DNA from 3 places in the Pseudoalteromonas sp. 1_2015MBL_MicDiv genome. Region 2 is predicted to be linked to each of the others. Evidence: predicted binding sites of a transcription regulator. Region 2 holds the regulator's gene; each other region holds the start of a gene.

Region 1 (5,907 bases), 1.4 Mb from region 2:
ATTTGCCCTCATGGGTGAGTTTTTCTCATAGCGCTGAAATAGTAAATTAGCGCCATTGAATGGGTGTATTATAGGTAGATAAACAACGTGGTTTAAGTTCCATAATTCTTTAATTAACAATGAAGTGTCTAGTTCTCCGTCGTTACTTAAATAAATGGCAATATGCTTTGAATTCGTTGTGTTTTCGCTTTTCAAGTGTTGAATAAAATTCATATATAGCGATTGCGCCGCTAAATTTTGTTGATTTTTTGACAAGTTATTACGTATTTCACGGATAGATTTTCTTATCTGCGCACGGTTATTATTCATTTGATGATTTCACTATGCAATTATAAAGAAAATAAGCTAGGAAATGCCAAATATACAGCCAATATAATAAGTAACGTCACGGCTGTTGCTATTAAAGAATATAAAAGCACATTACTGCGTTTTTTAGGTGTGCTTACTGACTCTTCATCAAGCAATAAATCGTCGTCTTGCCAATCGTCATCCTCATCTATTTCAGGATTTTTTGATTGCTCTTCTGGTAAGCGTTGTTCAAGCTCTTCGAGTTTTTCTTCAAGGCGAATTAAGCTACTGGTGATGTAATCAAGGGCATCAAAAATACGCTCATCACGTTGACTGTTTTGAGGTTGCTCAGTTGGCGTATTAGCTGCATTTGAAACTGCCTGCAACTTACTTTTAATGCCCAAACTAGCCAATAGTTTGGCTTGTTTTAGTGCTTTGTCTTTATGGCTCGGTGCAAACAGTGGCTTTCCTTTAAAAAAAAGAGCTACTTTTTCTTCTGAGGTTTTTAGTTTATCTGCAAGGTTGATAGATGCAGCGTTACTGTCTACTCCATCAGCAAGTCCAGCAAATATAACGCGAAAATTGTCGGCCATTTAAGTACCCCTAAAGCTTTTTAATAAAAAGAGTATAAACCGAACTCCTTTATAAAGGCATCCATATGTAAAATTAAATTATTTTAACTTATGAGCTACTTTCTGTGCGATCACAAAATAAAGTCTGTGGATTAGGGCTTGTTGGCCTTTCAGGATTGAAATTTGTTCAATCTAGGGGCTGTTTAATCGCGGCGTGAGGTTTGTAACCTAGTGGGCTCGGTAACGGCTCCTGCGCTGCGCTACTGGCTTACATCCATGTAAGAATAAGTAAAAACCGAGCAACAAAGAGTAAATTGCCTTAATATTTTTATTAATGTACCGTTATTTTAATTAAGTTTGAATTTATTCTGCTATTTATAATACATAAAAAAAGCGCCAATTGGCGCTTTTTTTGTATTTAGATAGTTACCTAACCAATTAAAGGCCAGCAGCTGCGCGAAGTGCTTCAGCTTTATCTGTACGTTCCCAAGGGAATTCGTCACGACCAAAGTGGCCGTAAGCCGCTGTAGGAAGGTAGATAGGGCGCTCTAAATCAAGCATTTGAATTAGACCATAAGGGCGCAGGTCAAAATGTTCACGAATAAGCTCGATTAAACGGCTTTCTTCTAGCTTGCTTGTACCAAACGTTTCAACGCTGATAGAAGTAGGCTCTGCAACACCAATTGCGTAAGAAACTTGTAGCTCACACTTGTCAGCAAGACCAGCAGCAACAATGTTTTTAGCAACGTAACGTGCAGCGTATGCTGCTGAACGGTCAACTTTTGATGGATCTTTACCAGAGAAAGCACCACCACCGTGACGAGCCATACCACCGTATGTATCTACAATAATTTTACGACCAGTTAAACCACAGTCACCCATTGGTCCGCCAATTACAAAGCGACCTGTTGGGTTAATGAAAAACTTAGTTGCACTTGTAATAAGTTCTGCAGGAAGTACCGGCTTGATGATTGTTTCCATCACCGCTTCTACTAAATCTTTTTGCGAAATGTCTTCGCTGTGCTGAGTAGAAAGTACAACAGCATCAATACCTACTGGCTTACCGTTTTCGTATGCAAAAGTCACTTGAGATTTTGCATCTGGACGTAACCAGTTAAGCTCGCCGCTTTTGCGTACTTGCGCTTGGCGCTGAACTAAACGGTGTGAGTAAGTAATTGGAGCAGGCATTAGTACTTCTGTTTCGTTACATGCGTAACCAAACATTAAGCCTTGGTCGCCAGCGCCTTGCTCTTCTGGGCTAGTACGGTCAACACCTTGGTTAATGTCTGGAGACTGTTTACCAATAGTGTTTAAAATTGCACATGAATCGGCATCAAAGCCCATGTCTGAATTTGTGTAGCCAATGTCACGAATTGTTTTACGTGTAATTTCTTCGATATCAACCCATGCGCTAGTCGTGATTTCACCACCAACCATAACCATACCGGTTTTCACGTACGTTTCACACGCTACGCGAGCATGAGAGTCTTGCTCTAGGATAGCATCAAGTACCGCATCAGAGATTTGATCGGCGATTTTATCCGGATGACCTTCAGAAACTGATTCAGAAGTAAATAAATGTTTTGCCATTGTATTTCTGCTCACAAATATTGCGCTTCACAAACGTCGGTATTAGCGCTAAAAAATTAAGGGGCGTATTTTATCGAAAACAAAACACCTTGCATAGTGTTTTTACGCCTAGACGTCTAAATAAAATTACGAATGTCGTTCTGGTCTTAAAAAATATTCATAATGCTCCCTTTTATGGGGTTTTTAATTGCACACCGCCCCCACAATAAGTAAGAATGGTCGGTATAACAGTATTCAATAAACTTGGATACATAAACGAATAATAAATACCCGTGCAAATACACATATAAAGGTAGGAGAATTCATGCCATCTCGCAAAGAACTTGCAAATGCAATTCGCGTCTTGTCAATGGACGCAGTACAAAAGGCCAAATCTGGTCACCCTGGAGCCCCTATGGGCATGGCTGATATCGCAGAAGTATTATGGCGCGATTATCTAAAACATAACCCAACAAATCCAGAGTGGGCTGACCGTGACAGATTTATTCTTTCAAACGGCCACGGTTCAATGCTTATCTATTCTCTATTGCACCTAAGTGGTTACGATTTACCATTGGACGAAATTAAAAACTTCCGTCAAATGCATTCTAAAACACCAGGCCACCCTGAATATGGCTATGCACCAGGAATCGAAACTACTACGGGTCCATTAGGTCAAGGGATCACAAATGCCGTAGGTATGGCCATTGCTGAAAAAGCGCTAGCTGCACAGTTTAACCGTGAAGGTCACGATATTGTTGATCACTTTACCTATGCATTTATGGGCGATGGCTGCCTTATGGAAGGTATTTCTCATGAAGCAGGTTCACTTGCAGGCACATTAGGTCTGGGTAAACTTGTTGCATTTTGGGATGACAACGGCATCTCAATCGATGGCGAAGTTGAAGGTTGGTTTACAGATGACACGCCAGCTCGCTTTAAAGCATACGGTTGGCATGTAATTAGTGGTGTTGATGGCCACGATAGCGATGCTGTAAGTGCTGCAATAGCAGAAGCAAAAAGCGTTACCGACAAACCTTCACTAATTTGTTGTAAAACAATTATTGGTTACGGTTCACCTAATAAATCTGGTAGCCACGATTGTCACGGTGCTCCACTAGGTGATGACGAAATTAAAGCATCTCGCGAGTTTTTAGGTTGGACCGGCGATGCGTTCGAAATTCCTGATGATATTTACGCAAAGTGGGATAGCAAAGAAAAAGGTCAGCAGCTTGAATCAAGCTGGGACGAAAAATTTGCAGCATACGCAAAAGCATACCCAGAGCTTGCGGCTGAATACAAACGTCGTATTAATAACGAACTGCCTGGCGATTGGGCTGAAAAATCTCAAGCGTACATTGAGCAATTACAAGCAAACCCTGCAAACCCAGCGTCTCGTAAAGCATCGCAAAATGCATTAAACGCATTTGGTCCGTTATTACCAGAATTTATGGGTGGCTCAGCCGACTTAGCAGGCTCAAACTTAACAATTTGGGATGGCTCTAAAGGTTTAACACACGATGATGCAAGCGGTAACTACATTTACTACGGTGTACGTGAGTTTGGTATGTCGGCAATTATGAATGGTATTGCCCTTCATAAAGGCTTTATTCCTTACGGTGCTACGTTCTTAATGTTTGTTGAATATGCAAAAAATGCTGTACGTATGGCTGCATTAATGAAGCAACCAAGCATTTTTGTATACACGCACGATTCAATTGGTTTAGGTGAAGATGGTCCAACTCACCAACCAGTAGAGCAAATTGCAAGCATGCGTTTAACGCCTAACTTATACAACTGGCGTCCATGTGACCAAGTTGAGTCGGCAATTGCATGGCAACAAGCTATTGAGCGTAAAGACGGTCCTACATCGTTAATCTTTACTCGCCAAGGTCTTGAGCAACAAGCGCGTGACGCACAGCAATTAGCAGATGTTAAAAAGGGTGGTTACATCCTTAGCTGTGACGGCAATCCAGAGATTATCTTTATTGCGACGGGCTCTGAAGTGCAACTAGCACAAGATTCAGCAACTGAGCTACGCAGCCAAGGTAAAAAGGTACGTGTTGTATCTATGCCATGTACTGATGCCTTTGAAGATCAAAGCGCAGCATACAAAGAAAGCGTATTACCGGCATCTGTTTCACGCCGCGTAGCAGTAGAAGCGGGTATTGCTGATTACTGGTACAAGTACGTAGGCCTAAACGGCGCAGTGGTAGGTATGACTACCTTTGGTGAGTCAGCACCAGCTAATGAGTTGTTTGAGCACTTTGGTTTTAAAGTGGCAAACATTGTAAGCAAAGCAAACGAGCTTTTTTAATAGTATTTGATTAAATAAAGTAAGTAATTGAAAAGCCCGCACTGTGAAAAAACAGCGCGGGCTTTTTTGTTTGTAGGTCGTGCTTTAGCGCGTTAAAGGTAAATCAAAAATATGACGCCATAAATGACGACCTACAATGGAGCCAAAAAGGTGCAATTCAACATTATAATACTGCGTTAAATTATTTTTGCTCTAAAAATTCGTTTACGGTATCATTTTAACCCAGACTCATTTACAAGGAAGAAATATGTCTTGGTCTAAACTCAATAAAACTATCAACGCTCATTCTGTTATCCCTCTTGACGCGCTTAGCTGTCGAGATTTTGGTGTTAAACTCCCTATTAACTTCCCATTTAGTAAAGCTAAATTTACCTGCCAAGCTCTCGCTATGCTATCGCAGCTCAATGATTATGATTTAAAAATGGTATGCGCCGATATTATTCAAATATGCGCTAATCCAAATGCTAACAACTCAATTAAGCATAGCCGTAACCCGCTGCGCCGTTTATGGCGAACAAAATATCCATTTCGTAATTATCACTTTTTAATAGAGTACTCGCTTAAAAATAATTTTATAAATTTAGAAGATATACTTTTCGATAGGCAATTGCAGGGAGCAAAAAGTAACTTTGCTGCAGAGCGCACCATGCTTTATGAGGTAAAAAGACGAAGTAACCATACTTATGATAGGGCTATGGGTGAAGAAGAGATAGAAGAAGTCAAAGGTGCATGGGGAAATGTTCCAACAGCGACTACGCAAGTTAATACGCAGCATGCGGCGGTCAATGGTATGCAAAATGAGCTTACCAAAGCCACATGGCTAATGGGCACCCACCTTGATAGAGCCTATGAGGGCGATGGCATAAAAGCTTATACGCTGTTTCATAACCCAACTGATCGACCAAAGCTAGATTTGGTCGAATGTGCGTTTGATAAACGCTTAGGTACTAAATCCCATAACGCTCAACATTTAGCAGCTGTGCTGGCACAAAATAACCAGCAAGGTAAGCAGGTTAAATGGTTAGCACACAGTCAAGGGGCAATCATTTTTTGCGCGGCCCTAGAACACTATCGTATATATTATGGTAAGTCACTTACAGGCCAGCAACTCGCGGTGCATGGCTCAGGCTCAAATATCGAGCGTTTAAAACGCATTGCCCA
Region 2 (5,907 bases):
GCACTAAATCTGAAAATATAATCGAACCATCATACTTACTACACAACCACGATAACGTCCCAGAAAACACGCCCTCAATACGTGTTATTTTATCGCCACTATTTTGTAAATCAGCAAGCGCAAAATTAATGGGTAAACCAGCCCCCACACTGGTGTTATAACGCCAATGTAAGTTGCGTTCAGAGATACTTGTACGTAGTGCTTTATACCAATTAGTAGGAGCTGTACCTGCATACTTATTAGCACTTATTAAATGACAATCCATTTCTACAAAATCAGGATATAACCGGCTAAACTTTTCACTCGCTGTTATATCTACAATCACTTTATGTTCGTAATCAAGTTCATCAATTGCATTTAATAATGTTTGGTTTTGATAATCAGACGCTTCAAGTTGAAACTGGGTTTTCCATTGCGATACACCAATCCCATTAGGATTAAAAAGCATTTTTTGAGAGCGCACTAAGCCAACAAGCTTAATACTAAAGTCATCTGACAAGCGCTCAACTTGAGTAGATAACTGTTCAATAAACACCTCACCTACATTACCAAGTCCAGCGACTATTAAAGCAATTTCCTGCCCTTTGTTAATCAGCTTATCGTGTAATATGCTAAGTATATCGCTATCAATCACTTGATCGGTAAGTAATAAAATATAGCCGCTATCTTGGTGTGCAAATCGTGGTTCAATCGCATGTGCATTTAATAAATTAATCGCCAATAAGTGCAATTTACTAATATCTTGCTCTGGCGCTATCACAGCACACCCGTGTAAGCTCGATTCGTTAATATTAGCTCGACCTTCAAAATAGCTAATAACCTGATGCGTCGAAATAGCTGGCACAACTAAGTACGTCTCACCATTTTGACTAAAGTGATGCAAGCTATGCTGAATAAGCTGACTCACATGCGCAATATCTCCTTCACTTAAGTTTTCAACTATCAATAAATCAATATTTTGTAACGTTGTTATAAAGCGCTTTTGTTTGGCACTACCTTCTTTAACGATGTCAGTAGAGCTAGCTTGTACATCAAAGCTACTTCGTACTGATAATTTTATATCCGTATTTTTAAGAGGAGATAATGTTTTAGCATGCAATACGGGGTTACCTAGTCGTGCTAACAAATTGGCCTGTCCACGACACACCTTCGCGTATTTAATCGCTTTACTAACTTTACGAGGGTCGGTACTAAATACACCTTGTGTATCAGTCCAAATACAGACTTGTTTTGCATGACAATAATTAGCGAGTAAGGTCGCACTATAATCACTTCCATTACGACCAAGCGTTACAGTATCCCCTGCTGTATTAGCTGCAATAAATCCAGTCACAACGTTAATTTTATTATGCGCAATTAAATTTGCGCACTGTTGAGTATTTTGTTCATGTAATAACTGCCCATCATTTAATGTAAATAAAGCACGCGCATCGTGAACACACGCATCAACATTAAGCTCCTGCAGGTAAGCAGCGAGTACGCGTGCTGACCATAACTCTCCATGAGCAAGCAATTGGGCTTCTTGTAGCTGCCCTGTTTGCGCTAACAGCGTTATTGTTGATAGCTCTTCATTCAATATTTTTAGAGCGTTACGCTTTGTATTAGCTTGTAATAACTGCTCTATTAAATCTATTTGATGATTATTTAACTGTAATAAAATATCAGCAATTACATGTGTATCTTGCTGCTGGTAACTTTGCCATAACTTAACTAGTGTATCGGTTGTTTTCCCAGCTGCTGATACCACAACGCAATCACCAGGTTGTGTGTGCTCTAATATAATACCCGCAACACTTTTGTAACGCTGCGCTGAACTTAAACTCGAACCGCCAAATTTATGTATATTTTTAGTCATGTTAGTTACCAAAGCGCGGGGTAAGCGGCACTTAACTTAGCATCACCGCTCGATGTTCCCGCACCTTTAGTTAATCGATTTGTATTGTTTTTTCTGCCAGGTTTTACAAGTGTAAATACACGTTCAAGATCTGCTAATAAATCTTCAATGTCTTCTATTCCGACAGAAACACGAATAAGCGTATCACCAACGCCGGCTTCTAAGCGCGCTGTTGCATCCATCCCTGCATGCGTCATGGTAGCAGGGTGGCATATTAAGCTCTCAACGCCGCCTAGCGACTCAGCTAAACTAAAGTTATGTAGACTAGTTAAAAAAGCCGCAGCATCGTTTATATCGCCTTTAATATCAAAGCTAACCATGCCACCAAAACCAAGCTGCTGTGCTTTCGCTAATTCATGTTGGGGGTGCGACTCAAGCCCAGGGTAATAAACTTGGCTAACGAACTCAGATTCTTCGAGATACTTAGCTATTGCTAATGCATTTTCTTGATGCTGCCTTAATCGCACATTTAAAGTACGTAAACCACGAAGCGTTAAATAGCTATCAAAAGGTGCCCCTGTGATACCAATGTTATTAGCCCACCAAGCAAGCTCGTCACCGATCTCTTGTGTTGCAGCAATAACAGCACCGCCCACTACATCTGAGTGTCCGTTAATATATTTAGTGGTTGAATGCACCACAATATCTACACCAAACTTAATCGGATTTTGTAAAGCAGGCGATAAAAATGTATTGTCAGCGGCCACCAGTGCGCCACACTGCTTAGCAATATCAGTAACCGCTTTAATATCAGTTAAACGTAGTACAGGGTTACTTGGTGTTTCAATCCAAATGAGTTTTGGTTTAATTACTAATATTTTTTGAAGACTTTCTGGTTTTGTTAAATCTAAAACCTCAAGCTTTAGCAAGCCACGCTTTTGCAGGGACGTAAATAAACGGTAGCTTCCACCGTAGCAGTCGTGTGGGATCACTAACGTGTCGTCGTGATTAAGCAGCTGAGTTGCTAAGTGTACAGCCGCCATGCCTGTGGCTGTAATTATGCCGCGTACTCCACCTTCGAGCTCAGCAAGGGTCTCGGCTAAGATATCGCGGTTAGGATTACCGCTGCGGCCATAATCATATTGGCGTTTAGTATCAAAATCGGCAAACGAATAAGTAGTCGATAAATAGATTGGCGCGACCACTGCACCGTGGTGTTTATCGGCTTCAACGCCACTACGGACCGCAATGGTTGCTTTGTTTTTTTCGCTCATATTCGTCACCTGATTAATTTGGATGTTTAGACGTCTAAAAGAGTAGTTTATTCAATTTGGGAAGTCAAAGTATTTTAAAGCTCTAGATAGCTAAAAATTAAAGTGTTCTTTGAAAATTACGTGCTTAAACTTGTTAAAAAGTAGTTATATTTGCATTCACATTGAGCTTATTAAGGTAGATCTGTATCTATTATTTGACTATCTTTTTTAAATCGATAGAATTTCAAGCATATTTACACGCTTTTTATGGCGTGTAAGAAATTAATAATCTGAGGCAACGATACATCTTATGGCTAAATGGAATGGTGAGTATATTCACCCATACGTAGAACACGGGCAAAAATCAGGGCATGTGAAGAAAGTCACCGTTTCAATCCCGTTAAAGGTCCTGAAAGTTTTAACTGACGAGCGTACTCGTCGTCAAGTTAAAAACTTACGCCACGCCACAAACAGTGAGTTACTATGCGAAGCATTTTTACATGCATTTACAGGCCAACCCTTACCAAGCGATGAAGACCTGAGTAAAGATAATATAGAAAAGATACCTGTAGAGGCTAAATCGATAATGGAAGAAATGAAACTAAATATACCTGACTTAAATGATCTTAAATAAAATTCAGATATTTCAATCCACGCAGTTCAAAACTAGTAAATTACCAACAGATATAAAAATATTTAGTTGGTAATTAAGAGCTAACTCTATGTGTACTTAAATATAAATTTTCGCTAATTGTCGAGATAATTCTAAGGCAGGTGAAATAATAATACTCATACCAAAATTTTCTATATCCATCTTATAAAGCTCATTTTCATCTGACGTTTGTATTAAAAAAGCCTTTTTAGCTTTTTTTGTTTTCATCGCATTACTGAGCAATTTTATAGCTTCCCCTAAAGTTTCATTATCTTTTTGCACTTTTACAAGTACAGGGGTTCCTTCATATTGCTTAATAAGAATTGCATCTATCCCTTTATTCCTTTGTATCGGATTAAATTCAATACCTTTTAGAAAATTAAGGACTGAATGTTCGACATTATTATAAGAATCACGGCCATTTTTAAGAAGGTTTGACTCTGTTTTTATTGGGTTATCTATTCTATCTTTACTTAAATTTACCGCATCTAAAGATTCATCTATACCTATAAAATTCCTACCTAGAAGCTTTGCTGCAACACATGTTGTACCGCTTCCGCAGAAAGGATCTAAAACAATATCACCTTCAGCAGTAACAAGATTAATTACTTGTTCTAAGAGTAAAAGAGGCTTTTGAGTCGGATAGCCAACCCGCTCTTTTGCCTTAGGATTCAAATAAGGAATATCCCAAACATCACTTAACGGAACACCTTTTTTTTCAGCGCCGTTTATTGAATTACCTAAACTGTCCTTATCATAAACAGACTTATTATGCCTATCCCTAGTTCTTCGCTGAAGTATTTGATCAATATTCGTAGTCTCTGAATATGGTTTATAAAGTGTATTAAATTTGAAGTCTTTAGTTTTAGAGTAGAAGTATATATTTTGGTGGCTAGGTAACAGCCCTTTCTTAGAATTAGACCACCTTTTATAAGCCCAAATGATTTCAGACTGAAAGTTCTTGGCTCCAAAGATATGATCTAACAACCCCTTATAATATGCTCACCGCTCTTATCGCAGTGAACAAAAATAGAGCCGCTATCTTTTAATAAAGAATGCATTAACTTTAAGCGTTTTTCCAAAAACTTTGCATAACCTAAGTTGCTTCCCCAACTGTCATTAAAACTAAACTCTTGAGTTCTTTCTCGGTTCTTTAAAGTGTGTTTCTTTTCTGTAAAAAAAGGAGGATCTAAATAAATTAAATCAATAGAGTTTTTTTCGATAAGTTCCATTTTATCAAGACAATCACCATATAAAATATCGTTAACCATGTAAAACTTCTTTTTCTTTATTGTCTGCAATTTCCATTAAAATTGCTTTAAGATCATAACCACTTACTGTTTTCAAGTAGTCCCAAGCATCATCACCAGCATAATACTCACCTTCCACACCTTTATAAATAGTTTTTAGAGCTTCTTGTATTTTGATGGCTTGTTCACGTAATGGGTAGTAGAACATCACTCTAACTGGCTTATAACCATGATCTTTTATCACCTGAACTCTAGTATGTTCTTTAGTTATATGATCACCATCAGTAGTAGCATCACGCCACTTTAATTCAACAGCATTCATGTCGTTTAAAAAATCTATTTCAAAGGTTTTTGGTTTAGTACCGATAGTATTTTTTACTAATCTTTTTCCACCAGTGCTGTTTGAAAAGAACATACACATAGTAGCAGCCTCTTCTAGAAAAGATCCTGCATACTTGTATAAAAAACGACCTGTATTTTGATATTCATCAATTAGCGCCCCCTCATTGCTAGGTATACCTAAAACACTGTAAATAAGGTAATGAGAGTTATTATCAGCTTTCATTTCCTCTTTTCGTTTAATAATTTTACTATTTAAGTTTTTAGAATACTCATCTGCTAATTTCTTAATTTTAGCCTTTAACAAAGCTAGACATTCTCCGTCGTTTATAGCTTTATCGATTTGCATTCTTTCATGTTGATAAAATAACTTTAGAAGATCTGCTTTAGTTTTATTTTTTGTATCTATTTTAAGAGCGATACAATATTCAGCTAACTCACTCTTATTCATTTTCTCAACTTTCATAAATTTCCATTATTGATGTGTCATGACGCCGTAAACCACTTATAAGATATCAAATAAAGACAATAGTAAGTAGAGTAAATGATTATTTACTGTAAGAATTCAGACTATAGAAG
Region 3 (5,907 bases), 1.5 Mb from region 2:
CGCTAGACCTTTTGCAAAAGCACGAATATGCGCAGGCGTGGTGCCACAACATCCACCTACAATATTAATAAAGCCCGATTTACCCCAATCGATAATTTCGGTTGCCATTTCAGGCGCTTCTAAGTCGTATTCACCGAACTCATTAGGCAAGCCCGCATTAGGGTGCACCGATGTAAAGGTTTCGCACACGCGCGACAACTCTTCTACGTATTGGCGCAGTAAATCAGGGCCAAGCGCACAGTTTAGACCTATCGAAATAGGCTTAATATGGCGAATAGAGTTATAAAATGCTTCGGTTGTTTGCCCCGAAAGCGTACGGCCAGAGGCGTCGGTAATAGTCCCCGAAATCATAACTGGTAATTTACGCCCTGCCTGCTCAAAGGCTTCTTCTACGCCAAACGAGGCGGCTTTTGCATTAAGCGTGTCGAATATAGTTTCGATTAGTATTAAATCGGCGCCGCCTTCCATTAATGCAAGGGTTGATTCAATATACGCAGTAACCAGCTTATCAAAGGTGACATTTCGGTAACCCGGATCGTTTACGTCTGGCGAAATTGAACAGGTTTTAGATGTCGGCCCTAAAACACCCGCTACATAGCGTGGTTTTTCTGGCGTTTTAGCCGTAAATTCATCACAAATGGCGCGTGCTAATTTAGCCGACTCTAGGTTTATTTCACGGCTTAGGTTTGCCATGTCGTAATCTTCCATCGAAATAGTGGTCGAGTTAAACGTGTTGGTTTCAATAATATCGGCGCCCGCTGATAAAAAACCACGATGAATATCAGTGATTAAGTCGGGCTTAGTTAGGCTTAATAAATCGTTATTGCCTTTAATTAATACATGCCAGTCTTTAAAACGCTCTGCGCGATAGTCTTCTTCTTCTAGCTTATGATCTTGGATCATGGTGCCCATAGCGCCATCTAAAATTAAGATGCGTTCTTTTAATGCAGCACTTATTTCGGCTTGCTTATTATTTGTAGGCGCGTTATTCGGCATAGTTGTTAGTCCTCACGTCTTGGCTAACTAAATTAATATCATACGGTGTGGTTTGGTACACGTAGTAATTTAACCAGTTCGAAAAAAGTAAAAAAGCATGGCTTTGCCACGTTTTTGAAGGTTGTTTGGTTGCATCGTCATCCGGAAAGTAATTTTCGGGCTTTGGTGCATTAGGGCTTTTTTTACAATCGCGCTCGTATTCTGCTTTTAGCGAGTCGGCGTCGTACTCTGGGTGGCCGGTTATAAACACTTGGCTACCTGATTTATTTTTAAGTAAGTAAGCCCCTACTCGCTCAGAACCTGCCAGTACAACGAGTTCTTCACAGGCGTTTATCTTATTTATATCAATATGGCCGTAGCGTGAGTGCGGTACCAAAAAGGTATCGTCGAATCCGCGAGTCAGTGCACCGTGATCAAAATAACACTGGTGAGTAAATACGCCACACAGTTTATCGTCTTTTAAATCGCGTTTTAAATTGTAACGGTGATATAACGCTGCATGCGCTGCCCAACACGAAAACAACGTAGAGGTAACGTGTTGCTCAGCCCAATCAATAATGACTTTTAGCTCATCCCAATACGCTACATCGTCGTATTCTAAATGCGCAAGTGGCGCACCGGTTACTATTAATGCATCGTAATTGTTGTCTTTAACCTCAGAAAAATAACGGTAAAAGGTATCAAGGTGCTCTTCTGAATTGCTGCTACTGCGGTGAGTGTCGAGGCGCAGTAGTTCTACGTTTACTTGCAAAGGCGAATTGGCAAGTAAGCGAATAAACTGAACTTCGGTTTCTACTTTATTAGGCATTAAGTTTAAAATAGCCAAACGCATTGGGCGTATTTCTTGCGTTTTTGCACGACTTTTTGGCATTACAAATACGTTTTCTTGACGTAAACGTGCAATTGCCGGCAACTCGTCTTTTACTGTAATTGGCATACTTTACTCCTGCTCATAAAAACCGAAGCTTAATTATGAACTGAAAGTAAAAAATATCAACCTCTAGATGTATAGATGTCCAAATGAAATTTATTCATGATTTTATACTTTACTTACAAGCATGCTTTAGTGCTTTAAACCCGCCATTCGTTGACTGTTTCACCTGAGAGCCACTACAATACAACATTGAAAATTTTATTATTATTTGAAGGCTCCTTTCATGGTTTTACCTGATAAATTTATATTCTCGATGAGTCGAGTATCTAAGGTTGTGCCACCTAAGCGCACTATCTTAAAAGATATTTCGTTGCACTTTTTCCCTGGCGCTAAAATTGGTGTGCTTGGTTTAAACGGTTCTGGTAAATCTACGTTACTACGTATTATGGCCGGTGTTGACCAAGACTTTGAAGGTGAAGCACATCCTCAGCCTGGTACAAAAATTGGTTACTTGCCGCAAGAGCCAGTACTGGACGAAAGCAAAACAGTGCGCGAAATTGTCGAAGAAGCCGTTGGCGAAGTTAAACATGCACTTAGCCGTCTTGACGAAGTATATAACGAGTACGCAATGGAAGGTGCTGACTTTGACGCACTTGCAAAAGAGCAAGGCGAGCTTGAAGCGGTTATTCAGGCACACGATGGTCATAACATCGATAACGTTTTAGAACGCGCAGCTGATGCACTTCGCCTACCAGAATGGGATGCTAAAATTGAGCACCTTTCAGGTGGTGAGCGTCGTCGTGTTGCTATATGTCGATTATTACTTGAAAAACCAGACATGCTTATTCTCGATGAGCCAACTAACCACTTGGATGCTGAGTCGGTTGCATGGTTAGAGCGCTTCTTACACGATTACGAAGGCACTGTTGTGGCAGTAACGCATGACCGTTACTTCCTTGATAATGTAGCTGGCTGGATATTAGAGCTTGACCGTGGTGAAGGTATTCCGTGGGAAGGTAACTACTCTTCTTGGCTTGAACAAAAAGATGCGCGCTTACAGCAAGAACAAAAATCTGAAAAAGCTCGTCAAAAATCAATTGCGCAAGAACTTGAATGGGTTCGTTCAAACCCTAAAGGTCGTCAAGCTAAGTCAAAAGCACGTATGGCTCAGTTTACTGAAATGCAGCAGTCTGATTACCAAAAACGTAACGAAACTAACGAGATGTTTATCCCACCTGGTCCGCGTTTAGGTGACCAAGTACTTGAAGTAACTAATCTTCGTAAGAGTTTTGGCGATCGCGTTTTAATTGATGACTTAAGCTTTAGCATGCCAAAAGGTGCCATTGTGGGCATTATTGGCGCGAATGGCGCGGGTAAATCAACGTTATTTAAAATGATAAGCGGTGAGCAAACGCAAGACAGCGGTAGCATCAGCGTTGGCGAAACAGTACACCTTGCGACTGTTGATCAGTTCCGCGACGGTATGGACGAAAGCAAAACTGTTTTTCAAGAAATATCAGACGGACAAGACGTACTGAAAATTGGTAACTTTGAGTTCCCAAGCCGAGCATATGTAAGTCGCTTTAACTTTAAAGGTAACGATCAGCAAAAGTTTGTTAAAGACCTATCAGGTGGTGAGCGTAACCGTTTACACCTTGCTAAGTTATTAAAAGCTGGCGGCAATGTGTTACTACTCGATGAGCCAACCAATGACTTGGACGTTGAAACACTACGTGCACTGGAGAACGCTATTTTAGAGTTCCCAGGTTGTGTAATGTGTATCTCGCATGACCGTTGGTTCCTTGACCGTATTGCTACACATATTTTAGATTACCGTGATGAAGGTCAAATTAACTTCTTTGATGGTAACTACACTGAATATGAAGAGTGGCTTAAAAAGACCCTAGGCGCTGAGGCAACTCAACCTAAACGTATTAAATACAAAAAAATTGGCTAAAATATTGGTTAATTTTATGTTTGTATAACTTAAGCCCTGCACTTTGCAGGGCTTTTTTATGCCACCAGCATTACAGGAGCACATCTTGCTAGCATGTAGAGAATTACCCGCTATGCTTAATTTATTATAAAAACAGTAAGGCTAAATTAGGTTATGCAAAATCGTCGTCAGTTTTCTCGTGTTTTATTTTCAACCGATGCACAAGTAATTTTTAATGATCACCAATACCCATGTAAGTTACTTGATGTATCTTTACATGGCGCATTAATCACTAAATGTGATGCTTTTATTGGCAACCAAAATAGCCAAGCTGTTCTGCGTTTTTCGCTGCCTCAAAGCGAAATAGAAATAAAAATGGAGGTTGTGGTGTGCCATATAGAAGCGGATCATATTGGTTTAAAATGCCACCATATTGATATAGACAGCATTACTTATTTAAAGCGTTTAATAGAGCTAAACTTAGCTGATGACGAACTATTACATCGCGAACTCGCCATGTTGATTCACGACACACAAGAATAGACTCATTAGGATTAGTTGATTACCATAGGGCAAATTTTTCAACGTGTGAATACATGACTTTAAATCCACATTTACCTTTGGTGTATCATCCTAACTATTCGTTTAGCTTTGATCCAAAGCATCGTTTTGCAATGAGTAAGTTTGCACATTTATATCAGCATGTTGAAGAGCTGGGTTTGATTGGCGATAACCTCGTTGAGCCAATATTAGGCACGCCAGCGCCACTTGAGCTAATACACTGCGAAAATTACATACACGATTTGTGGAACAACCGCTTAGATGAAAAAGCCATGCGCCGCATTGGCCTACCTTGGTCAAAAGAGCTCATGGCGCGCACATTTACAGCCCCTCAAGGCACATTACAAACGGCTCGTTTAGCGCTAAAACATGGCATAGCATGTCACCTTGCTGGTGGGACACACCACGCACATACCGATTTTGGCTCAGGCTACTGCATGGTTAACGACCTTGCCTTTACCACGCAAACTTTAATTGAATCGGGTGAAGTAACTAACGTACTTATTTTTGATTTAGACGTGCACCAAGGTGATGGCACTGCGGCCATGTTACAGCATCAGGCATACGCTTATACTTGTTCTATCCATTGTGAAAAAAACTTCCCCTTTAGAAAATCCGCTAGCGATTTAGATTTTGGCTTAGCAGATAATATGAAAGACGACGAATACCTTGCCGTAGTTGACGACACCTTGAGTTATTTACTTAAAGAGCTAAACCCAAGCTTGGTACTTTATGATGCTGGCGTTGATATTTGGCAAGGCGATGGTTTGGGTAAATTAGATATTAGCTGGGATGGTATAATTAAACGCGACCATTTAGTGTTAAAACGCTGCCTTGAACACAACACACCAGTGGCGACAGTAATAGGTGGAGGTTATGATAAAGACCATCTTCGCCTCGCTAAACGCCACGCTATTGTTGTTGAGCAAGCCGCTCGCTTTTAGTGTGAAATAAAAATGTTAAATTCTCGTTCTTATTTAATACATATAATAAAAACGAAAATACTATGAAACAGCTATTTATCGCCATCACACTCACTTTGTTAAGCTTTACAGCGCATGCGCAACAGGAAATAACAAATACCACCCACCCTAAATTACCTACATTAAATTTACAAATGGCCGACGGTTCTATAATTAATACCCACGATTTACTAGGCCAGCCTTATGTTTTACATTTTTGGGCCACTTGGTGCCCATACTGTAAAAAGCTGCAACCGGCACTTCAAAAAATTGATGATATGGGCTTAAAGGTCATTGCAGTTAGTTTTAAAGAAGATGAAGATGCTGCTCCCGCCAAAGCTCTTAGCGACAGAGGTTATACTTTTAAAACAGCAATAAAGGCTGATGCGATAGCTAAACAGTTAGGGATCAGAGGTACGCCTACTACGTTATTTATTAATAAACAGGGCGATGTGATTTGGCTCACTAACACCTCAAATCCAGAAGATGCAAACTTGCATTTAAATGCACGTACGTTACTTCACTCTATGGAGCTAAAAACAGAGTAATTTACTGCGTTTTTAGCTGACTTGGCGTTA

Evidence for each region. The regulator MetJ, encoded in region 2, represses methionine synthesis genes. The targets are predictions, from matches to a motif close to TAGACGTCTAGACGTCTA.
Region 1: the regulator MetJ is predicted to act here: its motif matches at 2,552-2,569, upstream of metK (methionine adenosyltransferase).
Region 3: the regulator MetJ is predicted to act here: its motif matches at 1,998-2,015, upstream of metA (homoserine O-acetyltransferase MetA).

Annotation. Positions count from the first base shown of each region.
Region 1 is NZ_CP012737.1:2,949,506-2,955,412, reverse strand. It holds gene AOR04_RS13190 (5-formyltetrahydrofolate cyclo-ligase) at 1-309, opposite strand, end outside; gene AOR04_RS13185 (hypothetical protein) at 330-881, opposite strand; gene metK (methionine adenosyltransferase) at 1,299-2,450, opposite strand; gene tkt (transketolase) at 2,755-4,746, shown strand; gene AOR04_RS13170 (hypothetical protein) at 4,994-5,907, shown strand, end outside.
Region 2 is NZ_CP012737.1:409,633-415,539, reverse strand. It holds gene metL (bifunctional aspartate kinase/homoserine dehydrogenase II) at 1-1,855, opposite strand, end outside; gene metB (cystathionine gamma-synthase) at 1,861-3,108, opposite strand; gene metJ (met regulon transcriptional regulator MetJ) at 3,398-3,721, shown strand; gene AOR04_RS22055 (DNA-methyltransferase) at 3,818-4,726, opposite strand; gene AOR04_RS21995 (DNA methyltransferase) at 4,720-5,010, opposite strand; gene AOR04_RS01865 (ApaLI family restriction endonuclease) at 5,003-5,794, opposite strand.
Region 3 is NZ_CP012737.1:2,832,828-2,838,734, forward strand. It holds gene AOR04_RS12670 (homocysteine S-methyltransferase family protein) at 1-996, opposite strand, end outside; gene metA (homoserine O-acetyltransferase MetA) at 986-1,933, opposite strand; gene ettA (energy-dependent translational throttle protein EttA) at 2,154-3,827, shown strand; gene AOR04_RS12685 (PilZ domain-containing protein) at 3,981-4,349, shown strand; gene AOR04_RS12690 (histone deacetylase family protein) at 4,403-5,311, shown strand; gene AOR04_RS12695 (TlpA family protein disulfide reductase) at 5,374-5,877, shown strand; gene AOR04_RS12700 (helix-turn-helix transcriptional regulator) at 5,879-5,907, opposite strand, start outside.